DNA from 3 places in the Polycladomyces abyssicola genome. Region 3 is predicted to be linked to each of the others. Evidence: riboswitches for the same ligand, from Rfam matches in the RefSeq annotation. Region 3 holds a riboswitch; each other region holds the start of a gene.
The links. Region 3 has a riboswitch for cobalamin ahead of KI215_RS01635 (hypothetical protein). Riboswitches for the same ligand answer to the same signal wherever they lie in the genome.
Positions count from the first base shown of each region.

Region 1 (3,266 bases), 140 kb from region 3:
CAGCAGGGGGCGTTCGAAAGACGGGAGTCGGTTCAGGATGTCGAACCGCTCACGGTTGCGTTCCAGATCGTCCAACACCTCACGGTGAATCGGCATCTCTTGACCTGTGCGGGCGTTGAGGATGGTGGCAACGCCTTTTTCGCGGATTTCCCGTTTCAGGTCATCGGAGAACAGGTCGACACGGGCAACGCTGTTCCACAACACGACAGCCCCGATCTCCGGATGATCCATCGCGAAGATCAGGCTGTTCCCTCCGCCGCGACTGTGCCCGACCAGGGCGATTTTATCAGTGTCCATTGCTTCACGCAAAGGCACATTTCCCTGTAACAGCCGATCCAGGAGGTATGCCAAGTCCTCCTGTTCACGGGAATACGTATTACGAGCGAACTTGTCCAGTTCATCGAATTCTTCCAGATTTTCACCCACTCCGTTCATGGAGAAATTGAAGGTGATGACGGCAAACCCCCGGTCTGCCAGTACACGGGCAGCATGCGGGAAAAAGCCCCAGTTTTTGAATCCCTTAAAACCGTGGCACATAATGACAACCGGGAGCGGCGACTTGGTCGTTGCGGCATAAACGTCTCCACGGATGATGCGGTTTTCCTTTCCCAAATCCCATGTGAAGGTCTGATGTTCCATCTATTGCGGCGCAAATGGTAGAATTGCGCCTGCACCCTCCTTTCCGTGATCGGGTTCCCAGGGCGTTTCTGGCAAACACTGACCACATTCTTTTCCCGACTCGGTCCACCTGCACCTGCAAGGAAGCAGATCACGGCCGTTCCGACCCAGTGAGAGCCAGATGTGGGCAAAGTACGCTTCGCATGGAGGAATTTGCTCGCGATTAAATTCTGCGCTTTCCGGGTCTTCGCTTTGTCGGGGCTTGGTAAGTCGCCATGAAAAAAACATGTGCCTCAGTTACAGAATGATGATACACGCCCTGACAAACTTGATTTCGCATCAAAGCTGTCGTTTTCCTCTTTCCCGTGACGACCGTTCTCTAAACAAAGGGGATGGTCAGAAATCCGACAAAGTGTTAAAATTCGGGTAGATTGCAAACCGACAAGTGAATAGGCGAAAAGGTCCTTTATCCAAAAGGGATAAAGGTGAAAAGGGAAGACCGGTGCAAATCCGGCGCGGTCCCGCCACTGTGAGTGGGGAGCGCGGTCGCACGATGCCACTGTCCCCAAGGGGATGGGAAGGCGCGGCCGAATGCGGTGATCCACGAGCCAGGAGACCTGCCTTTTCGCGGTCACTTGCGATTCTCCTTCGGGGTGTGAGGAGGAGCGCAACACTCGCGTGCGCGTTTTCCAGCATGCGGTATGCGCGAGAGGATTTCCCTGACCTCGATGGAGGCGGGGTTTTTTTATGTTGTGAAGGGAAGGAGAGAGACTGGATGAAGAAATGGTTTGGTTGGTTGTTGACGTTGTTGTTGGTAATGACGATGGGGGTGGCGGGCTGCTCTCAGTCGCCCCAACCGCACGCGGATCATGACGGAAAACAGGGTGCTTACCCGGTTACCCTCAAGGATGCATCCGGGCAGAGCGTAACGATCAAGCGGGAACCCCAGCGCATCGTTTCATTGGTCCCCAGCACCACGGAAATCGCGTTTTCATTGGGTCTGGACAAAAAGATCGTTGGCGTTTCATCTCTGGACAATTATCCGGCGGGTGCGGCGAAGAAGGAAAAAGTGGGAGATTTGAAGATTAATGTGGAAAAAGTAGTGTCGCTGAAGCCCGATCTGGTGCTGGCCAACCCGATAAACGGCCAGGATACGATCGGCCAATTGCGGAAACTGGGGTTAACGGTGCTGGTGGTGGACGGACAAAGCCTTAAAGGTGTAGAAGATTCGATTCTCTTGGTGGGCAAAGCGACGGGGGCCATGGACAAGGCTCGTCAGGTAATCGCAAAGATGGAACAGGAGAAAAACCATGTGACACAAAAAGTGGCTTCCATCCCGGCCGACAAGCGGGTTAAAGTGTGGATTGAGCTGGACCCGACACTGTTTACTGCCGGTTCGGGTACCTTTATGGACGAGCTGATTCGTTTGGCCGGAGGGAACAACGTGGCCGCAAGCCAAAAAGGATGGCCTCAAGTGTCGGCGGAGCAGGTCGTGAAATGGAATCCGGACGTGATCATCGCCACCTATGACACCGGCGGAAATAAAGTGGTGTCACAAATCGCCTCCCGCTCCGGATGGGCTGGGATCAACGCTGTGAAGCAAAAACGGATTGTCACGGTCAACCCGGATTTGGTCAACCGGCCCGGACCGCGGGTGACGCAAGGGCTGAAACAGATCGCGCAAGCGTTGTATCCGCAAGTGTTTAGTGCGAAACAGTAAGGGAAACATGATGCGGAGCAAAAAAGTATATTGGTTGGCGGGTCTGGCGGGACTGCTGACGTTGACGGTGGCCGTAGCCGTATCCGTCGGCAGTACGCCGATCCCGCTGGCGGATGTATGGCGGATTCTGGGGCGGGTGTTGCCCGGAGTCGGTTCGATGATTCAACCGCCGGGCGACACGTCTGTCGAGACGATTGTGCGATCCATTCGGTTACCGCGGGTTTTGCTGTCCGTACTGGTCGGAGCATCGCTTGCCATGGCGGGTGTCGTCTATCAGGCGTTGTTGCGTAACCCGTTGGCCGATCCGTACATTCTCGGCGTCTCTTCCGGAGCGGCCCTCGGGGCGGTCATTGCACTGTTGACCGGGTGGGGAGCGGCCTGGCTGGGTGGCTGGAACGTACCTGTCTTCGCATTTATCGGTGCAATGGTGGCATTGCTGGCCGTGTTGCAATTGGCCAGGGTCGGTTCGCAGATGCGGCCGGAGACACTCATCCTGTCCGGTGTAGTCGTACAGGCGTTTTTCGGTGCGGTACTCACGTTTTGCATCGCGTTGTCCGAAGAACAACTGCAACAGATCCAGAGCTGGCTGATGGGAAGTTTCGCCCTGCGGGAATGGGAACACGTTGCCGTGGTGGGTCCGTTTCTGGCCATCGGTACCGTGGTGTGCTGGTGGTTTAGCCGGGAGTTAAACCTGTTTGCGTTGGGCGATCGGGCAGCGGGGCATCTCGGCGTGTCCGTCGGGATGGTGCGCGGACTGTTGTTGGTGACGGCATCACTTGTTACCGCCGCAGCCGTGTCCGTATCAGGGACAATCGGGTTTGTCGGGTTGGTCGTTCCACATGTGATGCGCATATTGTGCGGTCCCGATCATCGTTGGTTGATTCCGTTGTCCTTGTTGGCAGGTGGGGTCTTTCTGACGGGTGCCGAT
Region 1 is NZ_AP024601.1:442,773-446,038, forward strand. It holds gene KI215_RS02270 (alpha/beta hydrolase family protein) at 1-639, opposite strand, end outside; cobalamin riboswitch at 1,061-1,257, shown strand; gene KI215_RS02275 (ABC transporter substrate-binding protein) at 1,394-2,338, shown strand; gene KI215_RS02280 (FecCD family ABC transporter permease) at 2,346-3,266, shown strand, end outside.
Region 1: it holds a riboswitch for cobalamin, as region 3 does, so the genes downstream of both, KI215_RS02275 (ABC transporter substrate-binding protein) here and KI215_RS01635 (hypothetical protein) in region 3, are expected to answer to the same signal.

Region 2 (3,266 bases), 1.0 Mb from region 3:
CCGATCCGCTTCGGCCAGATGTTCTTCCGATTCCCAATCGATCCCTTTCTGTGCCAAGTATTGATGGTATCCGCTCGTACCCAATCCGACGGCCCGGTACTTGCGGTTGGTCACTTCCGCCTGTTTTACCGGATACAGGTTGAGATCGATCACATTGTCCAACATGCGCATCTGGACCGGGATGATACGCGCCAAATCCGCCAGGTCTGTGATCCGTCCCAAATTGATAGACGACAGGTTACAGACGACGAAGTCCCCCGGTTTTTGCTTAGTGACGATGACACCGTCCTCCAACTCCTCACTGATCAGCTCGGTCGGGGACATGTTTTGGCAAATCTCCGTGCACAAGTTGGAAGAATAGATCATTCCCTTGTGTTTGTTGGGATTGAGTCGGTTGACCGTATCGCGGAAGAACAGAAACGGTGTCCCGGTTTCATAGGCGCTCACCATGATACGCTTCATCACTTCAATCGCCGGGATTTCCTTACGGCTCAGTTCAGGATGGTTGACACACGCCTCATACCGCCGTTCAAACTCATCTCCCCAGGAGTCTTCCAGGCTGAACCCCATCACTTCACGCACTTCGTGCGGGTCGAACAGGTACCACATACCCCGTTCTTTCACCCGACGCATAAACAGGTCGGGAATGCATACGCCGGGAAAGATGTCGTGCGCTTTTAACCGGTCGTCCCCGTTGTTGGTTTTCAGGTTCAAAAAGTCCAGGATGTCCGCGTGCCACACGTCCAAATAGATGGCGAACGCCCCTTTACGCACACCCAGTTGATCCACCGCCACGGCAGTATTGTTGAAATTGCGCACCCAGGGGATAACACCGCCGGAAGCGCCTTTGTGCCCGCGAATTTTGGACCCTTTGGAGCGAACTTTTCCCAGATAAATGCCCACACCGCCGCCGTGTTTGGACACCTGGGCGGTGGCGGTGTTGGTATTGTAAATAGACCACAGCGTATCGTCCACGGTATCGATGAAACAGGAAGAGAGCTGGTGCAACGGCCGCCCCGCATTGCTCATCGTCGGTGTCGCCACCGTTACTTCCAACCGGGACAACACATCGTACATCCGTTTGGCCCACGTCAACCGGTCTTTCTCTTTCATCGCCAGATGCATCGCGATCACCATAAACCGCTCCTGCGGCAACTCCATCACCGCACCGTCATAATCCCGCACGAGATACCTGTCCGCCAAAATCTTCAATCCGATGTAATGAAACAACCGGTCTCGCTCCGGACGAATTGAGGCTTCCAGCTCACGGATTTCCGTCTCGGTGTAGTGTTCCATCAGATAAGAACCGTACAACCCTTTCGCCGTCAACTTTTGGAGCAGGTCGTAAAAATCGCCATATGCCCGCTGTTTACGGTCATATCCCCGGTTGTGCGCCGCCGCACGATACAATTCCTCTGCCAGCAAACGGGCGGCGACAAACTGCCAGCCCGGTTGTTCTACGCTGGTTTGTTCCACCGCCGTTTGCGCCAAAGTGCGCAGGATCTCCCGCTCCGACATCCCTTCCCGCAGCTACGCTCGGGCAACGACGATCAGTGATTGGGCATCGAGATCCCCCGTCTCTAGGCACACCGAGCGAACGAGCGACTCCCAGTCCAATTCTTTCTTCATCTCTACTTGTACCATCTACAAGCACCCTCTCCATTTCAGATGCGGATAAAATAAAAACACTTCCCTAACAAGGGAAGTGTTTGATGGGACACCAATCCAGCCGTGAACACAAAAACGGCACGACCCGCACAAGCCGATCACACCGATCGCGACACGCGGCACATCAAACACCTCCCTATCCTCGTAGGTCAACGGTGTTGTCGGAAAAGGCAGGTCTCCTGGCTCATGGATCATCGCATGGGGGGCTGCTGGTGGATGTCTCGAAAACAGGTTGATGCCGGGAATCTTGTTTCCCACTCGCTCCTGTTTCGCTACATCCCCCGGCCCCCTGATGGCCGTGTCTTCCCGTCTTTCGATAGTGACAAACGGCCCGGCTCCCCATTCACAGTGGCGGGACCGCGCCGGATTTTCACCGGCTTCCCTCTTCGGGAGTGGACAAACCACTCCACCTTTTCCCACGGTATGTCGTTGTCCAAAAGTAGGTTCATTGTATCTTATCGGTTTTCCCATTGTCTAACTTCTTTATCTGCCAAAAACAGACGAAAAATGAATGACGGGGGATCTATTCAAACACCATACCTTGTATGAGTCTTTTATGATCAATACTACAACTTGTGTTTTCTATTTCCAGCAATCATCTCGATCTCCTTCACCATGCCCCGAATGCATCTAGTTACTGGAAGGTCAAGAAAAAAAGCCCCCTTAGGGGACCAGCATGTCGACCGAATCACGCGTAAACTGATAGTCACTTCTCAAGCCATACCTCCAATCCGATCGTATCCTCTTGAATCTTGCATGTCTGAAATTTACTCTTTGATACCAACTGCCTAAACTCCTCTTTCGTATAAGCCCGTTTGATGAGCATCAATCGAAATATCCATTTTGTCAGGAGGTATTGAAATCCTGTCAAACCCAACTCCTCTTCTATGTGTTTGTCCACTGCTTCCGGGGAAACATCTCCCCGTAAATCGATGATCACAGCTTTTCCGCCGTCCTTCAACACTCGATTCATCTCGTCAAGGGCAGCGACGGGCTGTGAAAAGTTTTTAAAGGCCGCTCGACAGACGATAAAATCAAATGTTTGATCATCAAAGGGCATTCGGGCAGCATCCCCTTGACGAAAGTCAATTTCCACACCCGCTTCTTTGGCTTTCTCCCGCGCAATTTCCACAAACTTTTTACTGATGTCCAAACCGGTTATTTTGTAATTACCGAGTTTTGCAAGTTCGATCGACAAGTATCCCGGGCCAGAGGCAAGCTCAAGAACAGCGGCTTCTTCCGGGACACATGCAGCCACCTTTTCCGCATCTTTTTTGTATTCCTCAATGTTGTTCTGAGTACTTTTCGCGTACCACGTGGCAATGGGACCGTCCATTCCAATTCCCTTATAACCCTTTTGGGCTTTTTTGGACATATCACTTCCTCCATATAAAAAAGGAGTGGACTTATTCCCCAGTGTCAATCTCTGTATCAGAGGCGATGAACTGGCGAAGCCACTCTTCGCTCCAAGTAATCCGTTCGGGGATAAGCAAAGGTAATAGGGAGATCGCTGCAGGAAATTCTGGGAACTCCTGGGCCGGTGTTGAAAGCATATCCCGCAACCAATCCCGAGCGATTTGTAACCCTTTCTCGGTCAG
Region 2 is NZ_AP024601.1:2,465,289-2,468,554, forward strand. It holds gene KI215_RS12415 (ribonucleoside-diphosphate reductase subunit alpha) at 1-1,518, opposite strand, end outside; cobalamin riboswitch at 1,821-2,097, opposite strand; gene KI215_RS12420 (class I SAM-dependent methyltransferase) at 2,375-3,043, opposite strand.
Region 2: it holds a riboswitch for cobalamin, as region 3 does, so the genes downstream of both, KI215_RS12415 (ribonucleoside-diphosphate reductase subunit alpha) here and KI215_RS01635 (hypothetical protein) in region 3, are expected to answer to the same signal.

Region 3 (3,266 bases):
TATTCCCGCACGACGTTTTCCACCGCCACCAACATCTCTTCCGGTGAGAGTCCTTCCGCCACCCGCTGGGCGGGATGGGCATTGCGGCCGATCCTTTTACCGCCCAGAAACAAATCGTACGTGCCGCGTCGGTAGACAATCCCGATATCTTCCGTCACCGCACCATAGCAGGCCATCGCACAGCCGTTGAAGCCGATTTTCAATTCCTTGGGGATGTTCATCCCGCCCAACCGGCGAGTCAACTCCTCGGCGTGGGGAATCGACTCACCTTTATCGCCATCGCAAAAATCGCATGCTTTTACCTGCACCACATCGCCGACGGGGTGAACCGACCATCCCGCATCCGTCAGGCGACGAACCACTGAGTCGGGATCATCGGTCGGGATCCGCAGGATCATTTGATGATCGGGTGTATACGTGATCTCCCCTTTGTCTCCCGCCAGCGATGCCAGTGCAGCCATTTGGTTCGGCGTCCACTTTTTTTCGGCGACGCCGGAAGAGACGGCCACTTCCAAAACCGGGGTGACATTGGGCACCGCAGTGGGAGGAGTACCGGTGACAGGAACCTTGCCTGCGACCTGAAGAAGTGCCAACGCTTCCTCGGCCCATGCAACCGGATGTTTCGCCTCTTTGGTTCGGGGTTTGTCCAATTGCTCTGTTTGCGCGTTGAGAGACCACGGCTCGGTGTCCGTCCGCAGGCGTTCATGTGGCTTCAAGGCCTGTTCCTTTTGGGTAAGCGTATATTTTCGCTGATAGCCGCGCGGTGTGATCATCAAACCGTGATGAACAAAAGTGGTGGAATTGCCGATCAACACCGTAGTCAACATGCCAATCTCATGTCCCAGCATCTCACCCAGCTTCGTGATCACCACGTGTTGCCGTTCCCGATAGGCGCTTTTCACCAATCCGACAGGTGTGTCCGGTGACCGATACTGGAGCAGGATGCGTTGAGTCTCCACGATCTGGCGGGTACGCCGTCCACTTTTGGGGTTGTACAAAGCGATGACAAAATCGGCTGCTGCGGCCGCTTCAATCCGGCGGGCGATCGTTTCCCAGGGGGTGAGATGGTCACTCAGACTGATCATGCAAGCATCGTGCATCACGGGCGACCCCAAAAGTGCCGCGCAGGAATTGATTGCTGATACCCCGGGGATCACCTCCACTTCCACACCTTCGCCCCGATGCCTTCCTTTTTCCACCAACACCTCGTACACCAGTCCGGCCATGCCGTACACGCCTGCATCTCCGCTGGAAATCACGGCCACCTTTTTTCCGCTCTCGGCCAGCTCGACCGCCGTCTGTGCCCGACTGACTTCTTCCGTCATGCCGGTTTGCACGATCTCCTGATTGTCCAACAAATCCCGGATGATGTCGACATAGGTGTTGTACCCGACGATCACATCGCTGTCGCTGAGTGCTTCCCGCGCCCGGTGCGTCATGTGGTCGAAATGACCCGGACCGAAGCCCACCACGTACAACTTGCCGCGGCCTTTCTCACTCATTTCCGCTTCCTCCTATCTTGCCGTGATGGATGGTTGTTCCCTCTCCGTGTTGCGTTTGCCGGAACACATCGGCACCGACGATCCATGTCGTTCGTAAAACGGACGAATCCACGCCACCGCTTTTTCCACATGGGACGGCATGACAGATCGGCTCCAGCATCTGCTGCCAAATCGCCCTCATCATCTGATCCATGAGTGATTTGGAACGTGAGATGTCACCCATTTGGAAAACCTGTCCGCTTCCAACCTACAACCCCCATCTCAATTGCCTCGCATCCCATAAGAGTGCCCCAGAAAAATGCTCCGCCACGACACGAATCATAAACTGCCTACTATACCAAAAAAAATAAAAGCACTTCCAAAATGGAAGTGCTTAAATCGCGCAGTTGTTATCCCTTAACCTAGCTAAATGCAGCGACTCCCGTCCGAGGGCCTGAAAAAGGTACACGATTCCCCAGGCGGGCTGCTTTCATTCAGCGGACAGTCGTCCAGCCCGATCTAAACACCTCCCTATCCTCGTAGGTCAACGGTGTTGTTGGAAAAGGCAGGTCTCCTGGCTCATGGATCATCGCGAAACCATACAGGGCCTTCCCATCGCACACTGGCGACAGTGACCGCAGTATCGCTCCCCATTCACAGTGGCGGGACCGCGCCGGATTTTCACCGGCTTCCCTCTTCGGGAGTGGGCGAACCACTCCACCTTTTCCCTTTCAATATGCAATTGTCAAAATCTCGATCAAAATCTCTCTTTATTGTATCGAATGAAAAAGAGAATAGCAACTCGGAGTTTTTGGTGTTGGCTTCTGTAGTTATCAACGTGCAACCTCCACATATACGTTTTTCGTCTAGGCCATCACTTTCTCCATGAGTTGCTGTTTTCTTCACCTGATACATGTAACCCTACAAAAGGACGATCAACTCTTGTTCGATAGGATACCCATGCAAAAATGAAAAGGAAGAGCAAAAAAATGATGATCCCCACCACTTCAAAATCCAATTCTGCCCAAGGGTTAAAGAATGTAAAGGCTTCGTAGAAAGAGACTCCATATGCTAAAAACACAATGATCCAACCCATCACTCTGGAGGCAGATTGCCCAAGTTTACTGGATTGGCGAAGTATTTTATTGGTAATCAAAGAATCAATGGTATCTGTGATCATCATCCCCATCATAAATGTGATTCCCAAGATGTAAGGCATATAGTTCGCGTTGTTGTTCGCTGCCAACACCCAGACGGACGCTTGACTAACGGTCTCTGATGCTAAAGCAAACAGTCCTCCAATCAATATAATGAGAAGTGGGTTGCTTGTTTCCTGTAATTTTTTCGGAATGAGTTTTCCTTTGATACCTTGAGGTCGATATTCGTCCTGATTCCCTAATCGCGTCTTTAACAGATTATTGATGTTTAATGTTCCAATCAGGAATAGGGACAAAATAGAAAACCATGTCACAAACAGGTCGACGTAATCCGGTAACCGAAAGTTCTGACTGATGTTTCCTAGAATAATCCCAATACTGGCTACTACTAAACCGTGTCCAAAGGAGAATAAGGTACCGACCCAACGCGCAATCGAACTTCCTTTACGCCAATTGTAGCGAGCCAAACCATCAATACAAGCTAAATGATCAGCATCCAAACCGTGACGAAGACCTAAAGTAAATACCAGTATGAGAAGAGATACGTTTTCCATCTTTTCTCTCCTTACAGAATATTCATTCAAAATTGTGACCTTAACCCTTCCATCCCCAAATACTGAAAAAATAA
Region 3 is NZ_AP024601.1:306,263-309,528, reverse strand. It holds gene cobJ (precorrin-3B C(17)-methyltransferase) at 1-1,502, opposite strand, end outside; gene KI215_RS01635 (hypothetical protein) at 1,495-1,725, opposite strand; cobalamin riboswitch at 2,029-2,221, opposite strand; gene KI215_RS01630 (HoxN/HupN/NixA family nickel/cobalt transporter) at 2,356-3,192, opposite strand.